Regions from separate parts of the Clostridium sp. 'White wine YQ' genome, predicted to be linked through region 2. Evidence: predicted binding sites of a transcription regulator. Region 2 holds the regulator's gene; each other region holds the start of a gene.
The links. The regulator NrdR, encoded in region 2, represses ribonucleotide reductase genes. The targets are predictions, from matches to a motif close to CACNANATNTNGTG.
Positions count from the first base shown of each region.

Region 1: a site for NrdR is predicted at 5,109-5,122, ahead of PTZ02_RS18020 (vitamin B12-dependent ribonucleotide reductase). Genes of this name have one in related genera too.
Region 3: a site for NrdR is predicted at 2,094-2,107, ahead of nrdD (anaerobic ribonucleoside-triphosphate reductase). Genes of this name have one in related genera too.

Region 1 is NZ_JAQYUU010000009.1:141,659-149,387, reverse strand. It holds gene ilvD (dihydroxy-acid dehydratase) at 1-75, opposite strand, end outside; gene PTZ02_RS18040 (sugar kinase) at 89-1,090, opposite strand; gene PTZ02_RS18035 (bifunctional 4-hydroxy-2-oxoglutarate aldolase/2-dehydro-3-deoxy-phosphogluconate aldolase) at 1,122-1,742, opposite strand; gene PTZ02_RS18030 (PTS lactose/cellobiose transporter subunit IIA) at 1,797-2,129, opposite strand; gene PTZ02_RS18025 (sigma-54-dependent transcriptional regulator) at 2,266-4,929, opposite strand; gene PTZ02_RS18020 (vitamin B12-dependent ribonucleotide reductase) at 5,171-7,681, shown strand.
Region 2 is NZ_JAQYUU010000001.1:1,026,426-1,034,154, forward strand. It holds gene PTZ02_RS05095 (sigma-E processing peptidase SpoIIGA) at 1-367, shown strand, start outside; gene sigE (RNA polymerase sporulation sigma factor SigE) at 381-1,088, shown strand; gene sigG (RNA polymerase sporulation sigma factor SigG) at 1,167-1,940, shown strand; gene PTZ02_RS05110 (YlmC/YmxH family sporulation protein) at 2,106-2,366, shown strand; gene nrdR (transcriptional regulator NrdR) at 2,426-2,881, shown strand; gene pgeF (peptidoglycan editing factor PgeF) at 3,068-3,781, shown strand; gene PTZ02_RS05125 (response regulator transcription factor) at 3,797-4,495, shown strand; gene pnpS (two-component system histidine kinase PnpS) at 4,498-6,195, shown strand; gene PTZ02_RS05135 (phosphate ABC transporter substrate-binding protein) at 6,424-7,314, shown strand; gene pstC (phosphate ABC transporter permease subunit PstC) at 7,385-7,729, shown strand, end outside.
Region 3 is NZ_JAQYUU010000003.1:58,564-66,292, reverse strand. It holds gene PTZ02_RS12535 (DegV family protein) at 1-687, opposite strand, end outside; gene PTZ02_RS12530 (DUF3048 domain-containing protein) at 866-1,861, opposite strand; gene nrdD (anaerobic ribonucleoside-triphosphate reductase) at 2,125-4,242, shown strand; gene nifV (homocitrate synthase) at 4,624-5,778, shown strand; gene PTZ02_RS12515 (aconitate hydratase) at 5,795-7,717, shown strand.

The sequences.
Region 1 (7,729 bases), on a different contig from region 2:
TTTATTTATCCCCATTCCAATTCTTAATGAATCCATTTCTGGAGCTATTGATCTAACTTCTTGTGAATTCAACATTACCTAATCACCTCTATCTATTAATCGCTATCTTCATATTGCCTATCTCTTTTATGCTATTTTCCGAAACAATCATGTGATCTCCCTTGATAGTACATTTAAGAGCTGCGCTTGCTACCCCGAAATCTATTGTTTCTTTAAGTGAGTAATTATTAATTAATCCATAAATTATTCCTGATACAAATGCATCTCCACTTCCAACTCTCTCTATCATGTTAGTTTTAAGTGTTTTGGATTCATAGAGTTTATCAGAATATGCATAAGCTTTATATGAATTGCTATTTTCCGAGTCATTTTTTCTTTCTGTATGGAAAATATATTTGAATTTATATCTGTCTTTTAATAATTTCATTCTATCTTCGATGTCTTGTGTACTTGCTTCATCTCTATTAAATAAATCATAATCATCATCTGATCCCTTTATTGGTTCTATTCCAAAACAAATATCTACATATGGGGCTATTTCACTTAAGAAATCCTTCGCCTCTTTAATTCCCCACATCTTGGATCTATAATTTAAATCCATAGAGATAGTAATCTTATTATCTTTTGCCTTAAGTACTAATTTCTTTAGTATTTCTCTTACGCCTTCACTTACTGCTGCTGTTATTCCGCTGAAATGAAACCAGGTAATATCTTTTAGGACTTCTTGAGTATCTATTTCTTCTACTGTAAGTTTTGAGAAGGCTGAGTTTTTTCTGTCATATATAACAGAATCTCCTCTTACCCCTGTACCTCGTTCAGTAAAGTAGAAACCCATCTTTTCTCCATTTCTTAGTATATATTTCGTATTAACACCTAATCCTTTAAAATGTCTAACTATATCATCACACATATTGTTCTTTGGAATAGCTGATAATATTGATGTTTCAAGTCCAAGTCCTGAAAGTGTTGCTGCTATATTTGCTTCAGAACCCCCATAAAAGTATTCCACTAGATTTCCATTTGAATATATATTGTTATCTTTGTTGGTATATCTTATTAATACCTCTCCGAAAGCTAAGAATCTCTCCATTTCTTCACCTCATTTAAAACACATTGCTTAATTATTTAATCTTGTTACAGAAAGCTTTTGCTTTGTTTACTATGTTGTGGTATTCGAGATTCGTATTTTCAGTTAAAACACTTCCTATACCCAAGGCATCTGCTCCAGCCTTTATCCACTCTTCCATGTTTTCTAGATTTACCCCACCAGTAACCATGTATTTAATACTTGGAATAGGCGTTTTAATTGCTTTTATGAATTTGGGTCCTACCAAATCTCCTGGAAATATTTTTACCATTTTGCATTCATATTTTTGTGCTTTAATTATTTCACTAGGAGTAATACACCCTGGAATATATAATATTTCTTTATTATTACAGTATTCTGCTATTTCTTCATCGAAGTTTGGGCCAACTATAAATGTTGCTCCGCTTTCTATTGCTTCTTTTGCTATTTGAATATTAGTTACAGTTCCTGCTCCGACACATAAATTCTCATCCTTAATAAAATTTTTAATAAGTTCAGATGCATCTTTATTTGTATAAGTAATTTCAATTGATGTTATTCCTGCGTCCTTTGAGGCTGTGATAATATTTTTTCCTTCTTCTAAATTTTCACCTCTAACAACAGCTACAAGTTTTTTATTTAGAATTGAATTTAAAACTTCTTCTTGGGTTTTCACATACTCACCTCCTTTATGATGTGTGTTATTTATTTAAAAAACTGTGTTGTTATGCTAACACACATTTATTTTTTCTTTTAGTTCTAACACAACTTCATACACATCAATAATCTCTTGAGCTAAGTCTCTTACTGTCATTGCATTCATAAAATGATCTTGTGCATGTACCATAAGAAGAGTAACCTCTTTAGAATTTCCTGCTGCCTCATCCTGGATTAGACTTGTTTGAATATTGTGTGCTTTCTCTAATGCCTCACCACAGCTCTCCAAATGTTTTTTTGCTTCATCAATTTGTCCTTCTTTTGCTGCTCTTATGGCACTCATCGCATAACTTTTTGCATCTCCGCCACTAACTATAATTTGAAATACTATATCTTGATAGTCCATTTGCTTCACCCTTCCCTAAAACAATCTGTTTTGTGTTATTTATTTTCTCGATATTAATATAAGCAACTATCGTGCCAACACACATAAATTTACGAAAAAAAATCCTATTTGATTAATTCAAATAGGAATTTTGCTTTTATAGTTCATAGAAAAAGCTCATTATACGGCATATATCATCATCTGAAATTTTAATAGAATACTTTGTGTTAAGCATTGCACTGGTGCTTTTAATAGTTCTAAATATATCTTCTTTTCCCTTAATATATTTTTCTTTCTCCTTAAAAGGTTCAATTGCTCCACCTTCTTTTAATCTATCTATCATACAAGCTACATGAAAAGTTTCCCCAATCAATATATTTGTTGATATTTTTAATCCTAAAGATTCTATAATTGTGTCATTAAAATTCTTTATGCTTTCTAGCACTTCTATTCCACTAACATTCTTTAATTGCTTCTCCAAAGTTTGCCCCATTTTTATATAAGTAGTTTCTACATCAATTTCTCTCTGAATAGTTTCAGTGTCTTCGAGCTTCAACACACTTTCTAAACCAAACTGCATTATTTCAGTATTAATTTTAAATGGGCTTATAATACAAATTATCTTGTATTCTTTTGAAAGCTCCTTAATTTTCCTCTTAGTTTCTTTATTGTTGCTATACATAATAGGTAATATCTCTACTAACTTTTTATCAAAATGCAGATTCTCTGATAATATATTTTTAATTGTGACAGCTCCGCCTTCTCCAGTTGTGCAAACTGTAATAATAGCAAGCTTTTCATTTTTATTACCTATATCTTTTAACTTAACTGGCTCATCCTCTAATAATGTATTAACCCTCAAGGTTTCCTGATATACTTCCTCAAGTGAATACCCAAGCATAGCTCTTCTTGTAGCTTCAATTACGTGTAAAGTACTTACAAGTGGAAGTGTCTTAGTCCTTATTCCAAGCTCCTCCTGCAATTCCCCTCCAAAAGTTGTTAGCGAACCCATATCCACTAGGAAAAGAATATCGGATTCAATTTTAGATTGAATAATAAAGGTTTTAAGCCTATTGATAACTTTTTGCGGCTTTTCTTCTATAGGTGCATTTATTCCAATCGCATAATTTGCACCCAGAAGTTTATTAGTTGCATCCGCCATAGATGTTGCAGTTGATGCTCCATGTGCTACAACTATTACTTTTACTTCATTATCTTGCTTCTCAACATTTCTATCATCATAAACTAAAAACATAGCTAAAAATGCAGCTTCGTCTATAGGCATAGATACATCCATTACTCTATCAATTATTTTTAAACAATTTAACGCTATATTAAATTCCTTTTTATGCTCTGTTCTTACCGTATTTAATTGAGGGTTTACAATTTTTTGATTTTTTCTGATTCTCTCAATAGAATTTGCAATATGAACAGCCATTCCATAATAGATCTTCTCACTTAAGGTTCTATTTAAACCCTCTTCGCAGTATGATACAATTTGTTGAACTATATTAATTACTTCTTTATCGATAACACTTTCAAGGTTTGAAATATCTCTTTTCTTATTAACACTATAAATATAATTATTGAAGTACTCTTCTATATCTCTTCCCATCTCTTTTTCAAGTTCTTCACTATCTATTCCTCTGCTTTTTAATTCATGTACCCTTAAATCAATCATATCGTATATACTTACTTCACCTTGCTCCTCTTGGAAAAGCACTTGTTCACTATCATTATCAAATATGCAATATCTATTATTAATACCTATTAGCTTATTCCAAAGTTGTCTGTGCTCAACGGCAGAATACAAACCTTGCCTTATATATACAGGAAGCTCCATAGTATTTATCTTCATTTCTTTTTTCTTTCTAGAAACATAGTCAGCGTATGCTTTTGCACAAGCTAACTGCACATCTGTTTTAAGTTGCCCTATGTTATTAGGACAATTGTAACTAGATAGTGCTTTCATGGAATTTACTGATACCATGATGGTTTTATCAAGTCTGAAAGATTCTTCTCTAAGAAATTCGCATATTAAATTAAATCTTTCCTCAAGGCTTCTCTCATTTAAGCTAGGAATTCTTATAATCATTGGTATTCTTCTAGTAAAGGTCTTAAGTAAAGTTGATTCCGGATTCTCAGTAGTAGCTGAAATTATTAAAACATTAGCACTTCTTTCAGATTCTGTTTCACCTAGTCGTCTAAATGTTCCTTTATCCATAAATGTAAAGAACATCTCTTGCCCTTCTGGTGTAAGTCTATGTACTTCATCTAGAAACAATATTCCGCCATTAGCCTTTTCAATTAACCCCACCCTATCTGAGTCTGCCCCAGTATATGAGCCTTTTTTACTTCCAAATATTTGTCCAATAAGAAGTTGAGGGTTATTGGCATAATCTGCGCAGTTAAAGGTTATAAAAGGAGAATCCTTGCCCATACTTTCCATTTCTATTGCATACTTATGAATAAGTCCTGCAAACATGGATTTACCTACACCAGTCTCTCCTAAAATTAAAATATTCATTCCTTTCGGCGGATATAAGATCGCTGCTTTTGCTTGTTCTACTGCTGAAAAAAGGCTACCATTTTTGCTTGCAAATTTATCAAGACTGCTCTCTTCTTCGTTTGCTTCCTGAGGTGTAAAAAGTACTGGCTTGCCTTTAATTTTTATTATTTTACCTTCTTCACTTAATTTATTTAGATCACTACTTACATTGGCCCTATCAAGTCCTAGTGCCGAAGATATGTCACTAGCACTTACGCCTTCCCCGTCATATAGCTCTATTAACTTTTCATAAATTAGATCTATTCTTTTCAACTTTTCATCACCTCTATAAATGTTAACCTTATCATAGAACCTATTATATATTGTTAGATAATTTAAATCAATTTAAAAGATTATAATTTGAAAAACTTTAAATTAGTTAGAAAACAGTAAGATTATCTATTCTAGTTCAGGTTATTTTACCCATATATAGTATTTATATTATTGCATACCACAATATATTGTGTTTAGAATATATTTATAGGCTTATTGTTTTTTTAAAGGAGAGATTAAAATGAATCACTTATACAACCTTATTTCACGTTATTTTACTAAAGAGTTAGAGGGGACTAACAAAACCGTATATGATTTATTCAATTGGAAAACTGTTAAAGTTGAAATATTGGATTACAAAACAAATAAATTAATTTTTTCCAAAGATAATTTAGAATTTCCTGACTTCTATTCTCAAAATGCCTGCAATATCATAGCTAGTAAGTACTTTAGACAAAATGGTGTTCCTAATGGCAACGGATACGAAAGAAGTATGAAAGAAATAACCCATAGATTAGTTAATTTTTGGACTACATATGCTTTAGAACAAGGTTTAATAACTAAAGATAATTCTCAAATATTTTATGATGAACTTGCTTACGGAATATTAAGCCAAAGGTGGGCACCTAATTCTCCTCAGTGGTTTAATACTGGGTTAAAGCTATCTTATGGAATAGATAAAGATTCAGAAGGACACTTTTATTATGATGAAAAACTAGACAAAGTTATGCCATCTACTGATGCCTTTACTAGAACTCAAGGATCTGCTTGCTTTATTAATGGAATAGAAGATACGTTATTAGGACCACGCTCTATAACTGATTTAATTACTACTGAAACTAGACTTTTTAAGCAAGGTTCTGGTACAGGTACTAATTTTTCAAATATCAGAGCAATAGATGAACCTCTATCGGGAGGTGGAAAATCTTCTGGACTTATGTCATTCCTTAAGGTTCTTGATAGAAATGCAGGTGCTATAAAATCTGGTGGAACCACAAGACGTGCTGCCAAAATGGTATGCTTAGATTATGACCATCCTGAAATAATGGAGTTTATAACTTGGAAAGCTAGAGAAGAACAAAAAGTAAGAGATTTAGGTAAAATGGGATATGATATTGGTTTTGAAGGGGAAGCATATGAAACTGTTTCTGGTCAAAATGCTAATAACTCAATAAGATTCTCTGATGAATTTATGAAAAAAGTTATTTCTAAGAATGATGATACTATTTACCTTAAAGGAAGAAAAAGTGAGAGTGTAAATAAAGAGATTTCAGTCAATGAACTATGGAATACCTTTAACGAAAGTTCTTGGAGTTGTGCAGATCCAGCTCCTCAATTTGATGATATTATAAACGCATGGCACACTTGTCCTGCTGGAGAAGATGGGCTATATGGTGCAAAACATAACAGAATAAATGCTTCCAACCCATGCTCAGAGTATCATTTTCTTGATGACACAGCCTGTAACCTAGCAAGTATAAATATCAGAAAATTTTATGATGAACACACTAAGACTTTTGACCTAAAAGGATTAACACACTTAACAGCTTTAATTCAAATTGTACTAGATACCACTATATATCAAGGACAATTCCCAACAGCTGAAATTGCTAGAAAATCCTTTATGTTTAGAACTACAGGACTCGGTATTGCAAACACAGGCTCAACCCTTATGGCAATGGCCATTCCTTATGATAGTGAAGAAGGAAGAAATGTATCGGCTGCTATTATGGGAATAGTAACTGGATATTCATATTATGTTTCTTCTCTTATGGCAGAGAAAGTTGGAGCTTTTCCAAAGTTTGAAATAAATAAAGAATATATGTTAAGAGTTATAAGAAATCATTCTAGAGCAGCAGGTGCTATGCTGGATGACTTTGAAGGATTAGATTATTCACCAATAAAGGTAGATCATGACCTTCTAGATAAACTTTCTTTAGCAAATTTATCTAAGGCTTTAAAAAATTCTTGGGAACTTGCATACTCACATGGAAAAGAAGTTGGGTATAGAAATGCTCAAGTAACTGTAATCGCACCTACTGGAACAATTGCACTAGCAATGGATTGCGATACTACCTCTATCGAACCATTCTTCTCTCATATAGTATGGAAGAACTTAAGCGGTGGTGGCTATATGAAGTTAGTTAATACTACTATAAAAACTGCTTTAGAAACTTTGGGATACAATAAAGAAGAGATGGATTCTATTATCTCCTATATAGATGGTACTGGCAGAATTGAAGATGCTCCATTCTTAAAGGAAGCTCATTATTCAATATTTGATACAGCCAACAAATCTCATGGAGGCTACAGATTTATTTCTCCATTAGGTCATGTTAAGATGGTTGCTGCTTTAACTCCATTTGTTTCTGGAGCTATTTCTAAGACTGTAAACTTACCAAATGATGCTACAGTTGAAGATTTTAAAGCTGTTCATGAAGAATCTTGGAAGCTAGGTGTAAAATGTATTGCCTTATACAGAGATGGCTCAAAGGTTTCTCAACCTTTAAATGTATCTTTAGATTCTGGTGAGAAGAAGCTTGAATCCATGACTTATAAGGAATTAATTGATTATGCAAAATCCTTAGAAAACAAACTAAAAAACATTCCTGCAGAAGCTGCTATTTCTGAAGAAATCATCCCTGAGGGACATCATAAAGTTAAATGCGGCAACTGTGGAAGTCAGCAAATAGTCCCTAATGGAACCTGCTCCCTATGCTTGACATGTGGATCTACTAGCGGATGTAGCTAATTATAAGAAAGAAGAAGTCTAATTTGTACTGACTTCTTCTTTTTCTTT
Region 2 (7,729 bases):
TAAAGACAAATATTTTGTTAGTAATTACACTTATGACTTAACAATTAAAATTAACAATAAAGAGATTCATACAAGAGGGTTTTTAGATACTGGAAATGAGCTAAAAGAACCGATTACAAATCTACCAGTAATAATTATTGAAAAGGCATTATATGATGATGTGGATTTCGACCCGAAGAAACTACTTTATATAAATTTTAAAGCTGTTAATGGTGTTGACGGAATGTTGAGAGGAATAAGAGTAAACGAAATAATTATAGAGAATGAAAATTGTAAATTGTTAAGAGAAGGAATTGTATGTTTTACCGAACATTCACTGGCAGAGGATGGTGAATATAGAGCATTATTATCAAGAGGAATAGTATAGGGGTGTTGACGTTATGAATAAAATTCTAATTATAATAAATAGATTATTAAGCAAACTAAAATTATTTAGAAAAAAAGTATATTACGTTGGAGGAAATGATGCACTTCCACCTCCGCTTTCAAAGGAAGAAGAAGAAGAATTGGTTTCAAATTTAATGAGTGGAAATGAAAAAGTTAGAAGTACACTAATAGAAAGAAATTTGAGATTGGTAGTTTATATAGCAAGAAAATTTGAAAATACCGGTGTTGGAGTTGAAGACTTAATTTCAGTTGGAACAATTGGTTTAATAAAGGCAGTCAATACCTTTAATCCAGAAAAGAAAATAAAATTAGCCACCTATGCATCGCGCTGTATAGAGAATGAAATACTAATGTATTTAAGAAGAAATTCTAAGGTGAAGGCTGAGATTTCTTTTTATGAACCTCTAAATATTGATTGGGATGGAAATGAATTATTGCTTTCAGACATATTAGGTACTGAAAATGATATTGTATATAACTTAATAGAAGATGAAGTTGATAAGCAATTATTATTTATGGTACTAAAAAACTTGAATGATAGAGAGAAGGAAATAGTTAAATTAAGATTTGGATTATATGGCTCTAGAGAGAAAACACAAAAGGAAGTAGCTGATATGTTAGGTATTTCTCAATCATATATTTCTAGATTAGAAAAGAAGATAATTAATAGATTGAAAAAAGAAATGAATAAAATGATTTGATATGTTTAGTATAAAAAAACCTCCTAAGGGATATACTCTTAATGCAGTCATTTATTACGTCCTAAGGGGTTGGTCATTTTGATTATTAATAAGGTTGAAATCTGTGGAGTAAATACAGCTAAACTACCAGTGCTAAAGTCAAAGGAAATGAAAGAGTTGTTAATTAGAATGAAAAACGGCGATGAAAGTGCTAGAGAAGTTTTTATTAAAGGAAATTTAAGGCTAGTATTAAGTGTGATACAAAGATTTAACAACCGTGGTGAAAATGTAGATGACCTTTTTCAAGTGGGTTGCATTGGATTGATGAAAGCTATTGACAATTTTGATTTAGAACAAAATGTTAAGTTTTCCACTTATGCAGTACCAATGATAATTGGTGAGATTAGAAGATATTTAAGAGATAATAATTCAATTAGAGTAAGTAGATCATTAAGAGATATTGCTTATAGAGCTCTACTTGTAAGAGATAGATTAATTAATGAAGATAATAAAGAACCTACAATTTCTCAAATTGCAAAAGAACTAGAATTGCCAAGAGAGGAAGTTGTATTTGCACTGGATGCTATTCAAGATCCAGTATCGTTGTTTGAACCTATATATCATGATGGTGGAGATGCCATTTTTGTTATGGATCAAATTAGTGATACCAAAAATGGTGACGATAATTGGCTTGAGAACATTTCTATTAAAGAGGCAATGAAAAAGCTTAATGATAGAGAAAAATTAATACTTACATTAAGATTTTTTAATGGAAGAACACAAATGGAAGTTGCAGATGAAATTGGTATTTCACAAGCACAGGTTAGTCGATTAGAAAAAACTGCATTAAAGCATATGAGAAAATATGTTTAATAACATCTTAAATTGAGGGGATTCAGCATTATGAGTTCCCTTAATTTTATTATTAAAAATGAAGTTATATTACAACAAAATTTGAATATTATGTAGTATAGGGTTTTTGAAAGGAAACTTAACTTAAAACACTGTATAAGGTTTTAAAAATGGGGGGATTAAAAAATGGAAGAAATACTACATTCATTAAATGCTATAAGAACTATGGAAGTTATTGATATAGAAAGAGGAATAAAGATTGGCTTTGCGAGAGATTTTAAGATAAATTGTGATAACAATTCTATCGAATCTATTCTCATTCCAATACAAAAAGGAAATTGGTTCGGTAAAATGGAATATATAGAAATAGCTTGGGGTGATATTATTAAAATAGGTGAAGATGTAATACTTGTAAATCTCAAGGAAATTGCTCAAGAAATACTCTAGCAAATTTAGTAATTTATAGGTATAATATATTTACATCATATATGAGGGGCGTGAATAGAATGAGATGTCCATATTGTTCCTATGAAGAAAGTAAAGTAGTTGATTCAAGATCAACTGATGATTTTGCTGCAATTAGAAGAAGAAGAGAATGTTTAAGCTGTGGTAAAAGATATACAACCTATGAGAAGCTTGAAGATATTCCAATTCTTGTTATAAAGAAAGATCAAAGCAGAGAAAACTTTAATAAGGATAAAATAATTAATGGTTTAATAAAAGCATGTCAGAAAAGACCTGTTTCTAGAGCTCAAATAGAGGAAATTGCAAGTGATATAGAAAAAGCAATAAGTAATAAGATGATTTCTGAAATAAAGTCTGACCTTATTGGAGAAATGATAATGGATAGGTTAAAAGACATTGATGAAGTAGCTTATGTTAGGTTTGCATCAGTTTATAGACAGTTTAAAGACATAAATACTTTCCTTCAAGAAATTGAACGATTAATGTTAAATAAATAGTATATTAAGGACTACATAATTTAAAGCGTACTAAAAAGAGTTAATTATATATCTTTTAGTAACTTTGTAAGTAGTCCTTTTATTATATTAAAAATTTATGTTATAGTTTAGTTAAGACGTGTTAATTTTTGTTATAAATACAATAAGTTATCTATATAAAATGTTAAAATTAAGAGGTAAGAAAAAATGCAAAGTAAAACAATGAAGGATTTTATAGGTATAGTAGATGATAATTATGAAGTATATTTCTCAATTGGAGAAAAAAGTTATAGTAAAAGCACTGAGAATGGTAAAGCCAATATAAAAAGTTTAGAAGATATTTTCTCTATGGATTCAATAAAATATATATCTCAAGTACATTCTGATAGGATAATTAATTTGATAAATATTAAAGAAGATACTTCAAAATTAGAGGCAGATGCTATAATAACAGGCTTAAAAAATACTGGAATAGGAGTATTCTATGCAGATTGTGTACCAGTTATTCTTTATGACAAATCAACTGGAATAATTGCAGCGGTGCATAGTGGATGGAGAGGAACTTACGAAGAAATTGTTAAAAAGACAGTTTTATCAATGGAGAGTGAATACAGTTGTAAAGCATCAGATATAAAGGTAATAATAGGACCACATATTCATGATTGCTGTTATGAAGTAAGTGAAGAGCTTAAAACACAATTTATTGAGAAAGATTCATTCAGAGGAGTAAATTTATTCAAAGGTAGAAATTTATCTCTTAAAAAAGCTATTATAAAAGGGTTGAATGATTTAGGAGTAGAAGATGAAAATATATTAACATTAGATTACTGTACTTGTTGTGAAAAGGATATTAAATTGCATTCTTACAGAAGAGATGGAATTAATTCAGGAAGATGCTATGGATTTATAGTAAAAAAATAGCTGGAGGTATTAAAAATGTCAAGTGAGAAGATATTTATTGTTGATGACGAAGAACATATATTAGAACTACTAAAATTTAATTTTGAAAACGCTGGTTACAAGGTAGATACAGCTACGAATGGGGTTGATGCATTAAAAAAAATTAAAGCTGAACCACCTAAGCTTATATTGCTAGATGTAATGCTTCCGGGTATGGATGGCTATGACGTTTGCAAAGAAATAAGAAGGGAAAGTGCTACTCAAAATATTCCTATAATAATGATTACAGCAAAGAGTGAAGAACTTGACAAAATTCTTGGCCTTGAACTGGGAGCTGATGATTATATAACTAAACCTTTTTCGGTTAGAGAGATTCTTGCTAGAGTTAAAGCTGTATTGAGAAGAACAACATCAAGTACAACAACTGAAAGAGCATTTAATGTATATAATATATCAGTAGATTTTGTTAAACATGAAGTATTAAAGGATGGTCAAAAAGTGGATTTGACCCTTAAGGAGTTTGAATTATTAGAAATACTAATTAGAAATAGAGGAAAAGTTTTAACTAGAGAAACATTGCTAGATAAGATATGGGGATATGAATACATTGGTGAAACTAGAACAGTTGACGTACATATAAGACACCTTAGAAAGAAAGTTGAAGAAGATGATAAAAATCCTAAACTAATTGAGACAATAAGAGGTATAGGATATAGATTCTTCAGCGGAGATTAAATATGAGAAAAAAAATCTTATTTTCTATAATCGTTACTGTGCTATTTGCACTTATAGTTGTAAGTACAGCATTTATAACTATGGTAAATTACCAATATGTAAATAATGCAAAAGAAACATTAAGGATTTATAATGACCTAGTTAAATATTCAAATTTGAAAAATATAGAAAACATACCTAAGTTAGCTGCAGCTGATAAAAATACTCCTGAAATAAGAATTACATATATCTTAAAAGATGGAAAAGTTGTTTTTGACTCTGATGAAGATAGTTCAAAACTAGATAATCATAATACAAGAGAAGAAGTTCAAGCAGCAAGACTAAATGGTGAAGGTTCTGCGATTAGATTTTCAAATACATTACACAAAACTATGGTTTATTATGCCACTCAGTTAGATGATGGAAGTGTAATTAGAACTTCAATTCCATTAGAAAACACTAAGTTATTCTACAACGGATATTTTAAGTATTATATTTTAGTTTTTTTAATAGTAATATTAGTTACAATTTGGCTATCTTTTAAGTTAATTAAAGTTATAGTTGAACCAGTTAAGGAAATGGAATTTATAACCTCTAGAATTGCTCAAGGGGAATATAATAGAAGAGTTAGAATTTTTTCGAAGGATGAGCTTGGTTCACTAGGAAAAACTTTTAATAACATGGCTGAACAATTACAGTCAAAAATAAACGAAGTCGTAGAAAAACAAAATAGACTTGAAGCCATTTTGACTAGCATGGATAGTGGTGTAATTGCGGTTGATAGAATGCATAATATTATTATGATAAATCCTTATGCAAAAAATATATTCAGTATTAAGGAAGACATAATAGGCAAACCCCTATTAGATCATATTCGTGATTTTGAATTAGATCTTCTTTTTGAAGAGAAGTCTGAAGGCGTACATGAGATTAAAATTATTTGGCCGAGTGAAAGAATACTAAGAATAAGAACTACTGATATTATAAATGGAAGTGAATTCATAGGTACAGTTGCTGTATTGCAAGATATAACAGATATAAGAAGGCTTGAAAATATGAGATCAGAATTTGTAGCAAATGTTTCTCATGAACTTAAAACTCCACTTACATCAATAAAAGGTTTTGCTGAAACCTTAAAATATGTTGAAGATGAGGCAACTAGGCAAAAGTTTTTAGGTATTATTGATGATGAATCAGAAAGACTAACAAGATTAATTAATGATATCTTAACTTTATCAAACATTGAACAAAACAATGATATTGTTAAAGAAGAGTTCCATCCTAAAGAAATAGTTGAAGATGTAACATTATTGATGAAAAAACTAGCTGATGATAAAAAAATACAACTAAACACTTCTAATGTTTCTTCTGTATATTTATATGGAAGTAAAGACGGATTTAAACAGATGGTCATTAACCTTCTTGAAAATGCAATCAAGTATTCAGAAGAAGGAGATACAGTAAACTGCAGAAGTTATAGCAAAAATGGAGAATACTATTTTGAAGTAGAAGATACGGGTTGTGGAATACCTGAAAATGAATTAACAAGAATCTTTGAAAGATTTTATAGAGTTGATAAAGCTAGAAGTAGAGCTAAAGGTGGAACCGGCTTAGGTCTAGCAATAGTAAAACACATTGTAAAGAGCTATAATGGAACAATTGATGTTCAAAGTGAAGTGGGAAAAGGAAGTAAGTTTTTGGTTAAAATTAAACATTTATAATTAAAAAAGAGGCAATGGCCTCTTTTTTTTATTAAGAAAGAAGAATATGTAGGTAATTTAAATAAAGATTAAAAGGTAAAATTCCTTGTCAATATATCTAATGTTAATTTTAATTAACATTAGCATAATACTAATTTACATTAATCTAATAGTGGGTTAACTTTGAAGGTTTATTATTAATCTTGTAAGGAATAATAAATATGTAAATTAAGTTTTGGAGGAATAGAAATGAAGAGAAAAGGAATAAAAATAACCATTTTAGGTTTATCATTAGTTTTAGGACTTTCAGCTTTTGCTGGATGTGCAAAGAAAGATGATGCTTCAAACAAAGCAAATAATTTATCAGGAAGCATAACACTAGCAGGTTCAACTGCATTACAACCATTAGTTGAAGCAACAAAAGATGGATTTAATGAAGAATATCCAGATATAACAATTAATGCTCAAGGTGGTGGATCAGGAACTGGCTTAACTCAAGTTTCTCAAGGAGCGGTTGATGTAGGAAACTCAGACGTTTTTGCCGAAGATAGCTTAAAACCAGAAGATGCAAAAGCACTTGTAGATCACAAGGTAGTTGCTCAAGGTTTTGCTGTAGTAGTTAATAAAAACTTAAATGTTACTAACTTAACTAAGAAACAAATTCAAGACATATTTGCTGGAACAATTAAGAATTGGAAAGAAGTTGGCGGACCAGACAAGGAAATTATAGTTGTTCACAGACCAAGTTCTTCAGGAACAAGAAAGACTTTTGTAAAAGTTGTACTTGATGGAAACAAAGATTTAGAAAATGATAAAATTGGAGTTACTCAAGATAGTAATGGAGCTGTAGTTCAGGCTATGGAAAAATCAGATGGATCTATCAGTTATGTTTCACTTGCTTATTTGCAAAGTGATGAGGCTAAAAATAAATTAAGCGGAGTTAGCATTGATAATGTAGCACCAACTAAAGAAAATATAACAACTGGAAAATATATATTCTGGTCATGGGGACATATGTACACTAAAGGCGAACCAAATGAAGCAGTAAAAGCATTCTTAGATTACATTGGAAGCGATAAAAACAAAGAAGTTATTAATAAACAAGGATACATTAACGGATCAGATATGAAGGTTAAATAATAATTAAAAATAATTCTCCAAGGGCTGATTAGTTTCAGCCCTAAATTTGATGGAGGGGGATAATTAAAGTATGGAAGGCTCAAGAAGTTTTATAAAAAAATTAAGAACAGAATATACAGGAAAAATATATGCTTATTTATGTGGAATAATTATCATAATACTAACACTTTCGATAATGTTTTTTATTGCATCAAAGGGGCTTCAAACATTTATAACAGATAAACAAAGCATTAAAGATGTGTTACTTGGACTTACGTGGAAACCAGATGCAAGCACACCTAAGTATGGTGCTTTAGTGTTTATACTTGGATCGACATTTGTTTCAGTAGGCGCGGTTATAATTAGTGCACCTATTGCAATAGCATTAGCAATATTTATGAATCTTATTTCAAGTAAATTTGGTAAAAAGGTATTA
Region 3 (7,729 bases), on a different contig from region 2:
TGCAACTTTACATTTTCCCTTGCTTAGCCATTCATCTAAAATTTCTCTTATTACTTTCAAAGACTGTTTTCTTCCACGAACTTTTGAGTAAACTGAGAAGTTTCCATCAGGAGCAACAGTTATAACAGGCTTTATATTTAAAAGCTGACCAATTACTCCAGCAACTCGACCTATTCTACCGCCTTTTCTAAGGTATTCTAAAGTATCTAGTGTAAAGAAGATACCAGTCCTTTCCTTGCAACCTGGGAGGGCTTTAACAATGTTATCAAAGCTTTCTCCAGCCTCGATCATTCTAGCTGCATCTAAAACTATATATCCTTGCTCTCTAGAAAGAGTTTTTGTATCGAATATATGGAATTTAAGATTAGGATGATCTTCTGCTATTAGTTTAACACTATTATATGTTCCTGAAAACCCTAAAGAGATAGTGATTATAATAACATGTGTATAACCTTCTCTCTCTAGAGAGGTTAGAATTTCATCAGTGGTTTCTATACTAGGAAGAGAAGTAGTAGGAACCTCTTTTTCAATATTTGAATATAAATACTCAGGTGAAATATCTATTCTATCTCTAAACTCCCTATCCTTATAGATGATTCTAAAAGGAAGAAGCTTTATGTTATGCTTATTTATTTCATCCATTTCTAAATCACAAGAACTATCTGTGATTAAAGCGATTTTTTCCATAATAAACCTCCAAAATAACTTGTAAGCTAATTATAGCATAATAGATAACATTATCAATAGTGATAAGGATAAAATATATCAGTATTGATAAGGTTTTTAAAAAAATATATTTTCAGAAGGAAATCCGCTCAATATCTAATGTAATGAGAGAATTTCAAACTTCTAAAAATATAACATCTTAATTCACACTAACATCATTTGCAACTATATGCCCAATTGTATTTCCAGGAGATAAAGGAATCTCATTGTTTTTGTTATCATAAAGTATAGTTCTGTTATTTTCTTGTTTCCAATATCCATTTATTATTTTGCCATTCGATAATACAAAGGCATTTCCGGTACCAGTTAGTCTTATATTCAAATGAACCATATCCTTTGATAATGATATTTCAGTCTTTTGAATAACAACATTTTTAAATTTAAGTATGCTATTAGTATTCATATCTAAAGCAGGTTTTCCATCCATAGATTTTTCATAAAAACCATCTTTATAAATATAACTTGTAGAATAACTTTTATTTAGCACTAGATTAAGTGCATTAAGATCTTGCAGAGAAGGATTACTCCAATAATTATTATTAAAGGTCATAAACTTATTAGGAGTATAAGTTAGATTTTTGCTTTTAATATACTTTTCTATATTTTCTCCAGAAGTATATAAATTATGAGGAGCTTTTCTTTCATTATCCCTCCAAAAGAAATTTCTATTAGACATTTCATTAATACTCATATAAGATTTATCCTTTGATATAAGAGATAGAGCTTCTTCACTTCCTCCGCAATGAGCAAAGGGTAGATTCAATGATTTTCCAATTGAAATGAAATATGCCCGAGCACTTCTTACAGGACCAATTTTTTTTGGTAAATTTTTTTGGAAGAGGGCTATAAACCTTGGTATTCCTCCCTCGGCCATAGTTTCATAGACAATGTCAGCAGAATTTAATCCACTTTGAGGTCTTGAGGCGGTAGAGTTTTCTACGATAACCATAAAGGGGGAATTATTTAGTATTTCTTGGGAGGTATCTTCTCCAGTATAAGAACTTACTTGTGTAACTTCAGATTTACTTACAGGAGAAGAATCTGTATTATTATCCAATTGGGTGTTGGGGTGTTTGGAGCATCCAACGAGTATTAATGATGAACATAGTATTAGGGAAAAAAATTTTTTTATCATAATAATCTCCTTATAGCATTATCTACATAAATTATATTAAGAATAGTAATGGATAAATTACTGATTTCTATTAAGTTTTTAAGAGGTTGAAACTTTTCTATAAAAGTCAAAGGTCAAAAACCTTTAAAAAAACTTAAAAATAGGAGTAAAAAGGATATATTAAATGCTATAACCTTTAAAGGAGAAATTTGAAGATTGATAATAAAATTTTCCTAATATATAATAATCAAAGTACAATATATGGTGTTATGGAGGTATGCGACATGCTAGATGTTGTGAAAAGAGACGGTAGAGAAACAAAATTTAACTCAGAGAAAATTTCTAATGCCATTAAACGCGCGGCAGAGGAAGCTGGGAGTCACTTAAGAGAAGGTCAAGTTATTGACTTAGTACAGAAGGTTATAACCTACATAGAAATGTCAGAACAAGAGAGAGTTACAGTAGAGGAAATCCAAAATCTTGTGGTTAGAGCACTAAAAGATAGTGGATTAAATGAAATTGCAGGTAATTATTCTGCTTACAGAGATGAAAGAACAAAGGTTAGAGAAATAAAATCAGATTTAATGACTGCGATTAAAAAAATAGGTGTAGAGACAGATAGAGATAATGCTAATGTAGGAAATAATTTTTCTTCAAAGCTATTAAGAATTGCATCTGAGTCAAACAAATGGCACAACTTAGCATCAATGCCTAAACATCTAGCAAAAGCTCATGAAAATGGAGATGTATATTACCATGATTTAGACTCATACAACTTGACAACAAATTGTCTACATATTCCTACAAAAGAAATGCTTGAAAAGGGTTTCAACACTGGGTATGGAACTATTAATATGCCTAGAAGAATTGAAACTGCAGCAGAACTTTCTTGTATATTATTACAATCTACTCAAAATGATATGTTTGGTGGACAATCTCATCCAGACTTTGATAATGATATGGCTATATTCATTGAGCCAACAAGAGAGGAAATTAGAAATGAACTTGTATCATATGGATTAGAAGGAGAAAAGTTAGAAGAGACTATAGAGAGAAAACTTGTTGAAAGAGTTCATCAAGCAATGCAAGGAGTAGTTTACAATCTTAATACAATGCATTCAAGAGCAGGATCACAAGTACCATTTTCTTCTATAAACTTAGGAATTCCTCATTCGAAGGAAGCTGCATTAGTATGTGAAGCCTTCTTACTAGAATATGAAAAAGGACTTGGTAGAGGAGAACAACCTATATTCCCTAACATAATTTTTAGAGTTAAAGAAGGGGTAAATAGAGAACCAAATGATCCATACCATTATTTATATAAATTAGCTTGCAGGGTTGCTGCAAAGAGAATGAATCCGACATTTATGAATATAGATGCTGATTTTAATAAAGAATACTATGATCAAGGATACATGCCAGCGACAATGGGATGTAGAACATACCTAATGAAAAATGTAAACGGGGAACCTGGTTGTAAGGGAAGAGGAAATATTGCACCAACTACAATCAACTTACCAAGAATAGGTATCCTTGCAAAAGGCGATATTAATAAATTCTTTGAGATTTTTGACTCAAGAATAGAACTAGCAAAAGAATCATTACTTCATAGATATGGTATATTAAAACAATTAAGAGTTAAGGATTTACCTTTTGTTGCTGGACAACATCTAATGAAAGGTGCAGAAGGGTTAGATCAAAATGATTCCATTGAACCTATATTAAAGCAAGGTACATGGGGTATAGGATTTATAGGATTAGCTGAAACACTAGTTGCATTAACTGGTAAACATCACGGTGAAAGTGAAGAAGCTAGAGAATTAGGAGTTAAAATAGTAACTCATTTAAGAAATAAATGTGATAGATTTATAGAAGAAACTAAATTAAACTGGAGTTGTTACGCTACACCAGCAGAAGGACTTAGCGGTAAGTTTATTAAACAAGATCAAAAGATGTTTGGTAAATTAAATGGTGTAACTGATAAAGAGTACTATACAAATAGTTATCATGTACCAGTAAGTCAACCTTTATCTATAAAAACTAAAATTGAAATAGAAGCTCCTTATCATAAGCTTTGTAATGCTGGACATATAAGTTATCTTGAAGTAGATGACTGCCCAACTGGAGAGGCTATAATGGATATTCTTAATTATGCTTATAAGAATACTAATATAAGTTACCTAGGAATAAACTTCCACATAAGATATTGTAGAACTTGTGGAACATATCTTCACAGCAATGAGAGTAAATGCACAAGTTGTGGAAGCACAGATATTCAAGGTGTATCAAGAGTAACTGGATATTTAAGTTTAGATGAAAGATTTGGTCCAGGAAAATACCAAGAGAGAGAAGATAGAATCACTCATACAGAAAAACATAATAAGAACTATAAGTGTGTATAATACTTTTAAAACCTTCCTAATTTATTAGGAAGGTTTTCTTTTTTAATTTTCAGTGAAAAATATAATAATTTATTACCTTATAATATAAAAACATGTTTAAAAATGATGTTTTTTGTAGCGTGCTGTTACAAAGAAGGTGAAAGAAATTTTTTTGAACTTGCAAAAAGTGAAAAATGCTAGGAATAGGGAATTTCAAAGGAATTTAGGCCTTAAAGCTTGAAAACACAAGAATACAAAGGTGTATAAAAAATCTTGTTATTATTTTTTTGTTGTGATAAAATTGAGTATATTGAATTGTGAAGGCTTATCTATTGCATAAGTGATGACAATTTGACAAAGAGTGTAAATTGGGGTTTAGAAAAAGTAAAAAGGGGGATCAGAATGTCTATTAAAGATTTAAAAACAGGTAAAGAGATTACTATTGTAGATACTACTTTACGTGATGGAGAGCAAACTGCAGGTGTAGTTTTTTCGAATCATGAAAAGGTAGCTATAGCAGAATTACTTGATGAATTAGGTGTAGATCAGCTTGAAGTCGGAATTCCTACTATGGGTGGAGATGAAAAAGCTGCTATAAAAACTATCGCAAAGAGAGGCTTAAAAGCTTCAATAATGGCGTGGAATAGAGCCGTAATTTCAGATATTGAGCAATCTATTGATTGTGGCGTTGATGCTGTTGCAATTTCTATATCAGTATCAGATATCCATATTGAGCATAAGCTTAAAACCTCAAGAGAATGGGTTTTAGAAAGTATGGTAAAAGCAGTAGAGTTTGCTAAGAAAAATGGAGTATATATATCTGTTAATGGAGAAGACTCTTCAAGAGCTGATAGGGATTTCCTTGTACAGTTTATAACAGAAGCTAAAAAGGCAGGTGCCGATAGATTTAGATATTGTGATACTGTTGGAATAATGGAACCATTTAAAATTAATAGTATCATTAAAGATTTAAGAGATAATACAAATTTTGATATAGAAATGCATACTCATAATGATTTTGGTATGGCTACAGCAAATGCTATTGCAGGAATCTTAGGGGGAGCAACTCACGTTGGAGTAACTGTAAATGGATTAGGGGAAAGAGCAGGAAATGCAGCACTAGAAGAAGTTTTAATGGCTCTTAAACACGTTTATGGATATGAAGTTAATGCAGATACAAAGATGTTTAGAGAATTATCTGAATATGTATCTAGAGCATCAGGAAGAGATCTTCCTATATGGAAAGCTATAGTTGGTACAAATATGTTTGCTCATGAATCAGGAATTCATGCAGATGGGGCAATAAAAAATCCTAAAAACTATGAGGCTTTTTCACCAGATGAAGTTGGACTTCAAAGACAGTTAGTTATAGGTAAACATTCCGGAAGAGCAAGCATAGTAAATAAGTTTAAAGAGTATGGGGAAGAACTAGATAGTCAGGCAGCAGATTGGCTTTTGGCTAAAGTTAGAGAAGTTTCTGTTAACCTTAAGAGAAGCCTTTTTGATAAAGAAATAGTTCAGCTCTATAGAGATTATAAGAGAATAAATAAGCAATAAGCAAGGGGGAAGAAAGATGGGCGAAAATTTAGTATATAAAATATTAAAATCACATTTAGTAGAAGGAGAACTTGTAGTAGGAGAACCAATAGGTATTAAAATAGACCAAACCCTTACTCAAGATTCAACAGGTACAATGGCATATCTTCAATTAGAAGCTATGGGTATAGATAGAGTAAAAACTAAAAGAAGTGTTGCTTTTATTGATCATAATATGCTACAACAAGGCTTTGAAAATGCTGATGACCATGCATTTATTCAAACAGTAGCATCCAAATATGGAGTGTATTTTTCAAAACCAGGAAACGGAATATGTCACCAAGTATTCTTAGAAAGATTCTCAACTCCAGGTGAAACCTTAACAGGTTCAGATTCACATACACCTACAGCAGGTGGAGTTGGAATGCTTGCTATGGGAGCAGGTGGATTAGATGTTGCTTTAGCAATGGGTGGAGGAGCTTATTATATTAATACACCTAAAGTCTGCAAGATTAATCTTGTAGGAAAACTAAACCCAATGGTAGCGGCAAAGGATATAATTCTTGAAGTATTAAGACAACTTACAGTAAAAGGTGGAGTTGGAAGAGTATTTGAATATGCAGGAGAAGGAGTTAAAACTCTTTCAGTTCCAGAAAGAGCAACTATAACAAACATGGGAGCAGAACTTGGAGCTACAACTTCAATATTCCCAAGTGATGAAAGAACTCTTGAGTATTTTAAAGCTCAAGGAAGAGAAGAAGATTGGATAGAATTTAAACCAGATGCAGATGCAATATATGATGAAGAAATTACAATAGATTTATCAGAGCTTAAGCCACTTGCGGCTAAGCCACATTCACCAGACAATGTTGAAGAAATTAAAACAATCGGAAAAATAAAAGTTGATCAAGTTGCAATAGGAAGCTGTACTAATTCATCTTATGAGGATTTAATGAAAGTATCTAAGATTCTTAAAGGTAAAAAAGTACATCCAGAAGTAAGCTTAGTAATCGCACCAGGATCAAGACAGGTTATGGAGATGCTATCTAGAAATGGAGCACTTGCAGATATTATAAGTGCAGGAGCTAGAATACTTGAAAATTCTTGTGGACCTTGTATAGGTATGGGTCAAGCACCAGGAACTGATGCAGTTTCCTTAAGAACTTTCAATAGAAATTTCTATGGAAGAAGTGGAACTCTATCAGCAAAAGTTTATTTAGTATCACCAGAAACAGCAGCTGTATCAGCTATAAATGGATATTTAACTGATCCAACTGAATTGGATATTGATATAAAGGTAGAACTACCAGAAAGATTCTTAATTGATGATAGTATGATAATAGCTCCAGCAGTAGATGGGAGCAAGGTTGAAATAAAGAGAGGCCCTAATATAAAGCCATTCCCAGTTAATAATCCACTTGGAGATTCTTTAGAAGGAAAAGCTATATTGAAGGTTGGAGACAATATTACAACTGACCATATTATGCCATCAAATTCAAAATTACTACCATATAGATCTAATATTCCTTACTTAGCAGACTACTGTTTCAATACAGTAGATGAAAACTTCCCTAAGTATGCAAAGGAAAATAACGGTGGATTTATAGTTGGAGGGGGTAACTACGGTCAAGGTTCATCAAGAGAGCATGCTGCACTTGCACCACTTTATTTAGGAGTTAAAGGAGTTATAGCTAAGAGTTTTGCAAGAATTCATAAGGCTAATCTAATTAATAATGGAATAGTACCTATGACTTTTGCAAATGAAGAAGATTATGATAAGATAAATCATTTTGACGAGTTAGTTATTTCTGATATTAAAGAAGCTCTTAATTCTGGAGTATTAGAAGTTACAAATAAAACAGGAAATTATACATTCAAGGTAAATGTAGAATTAACTGAAAAAGAAATAGAAGTAATAAATGCAGGTGGAAGATTAAACTACGTAAAAATTAATGCATAATACAAAGAATTG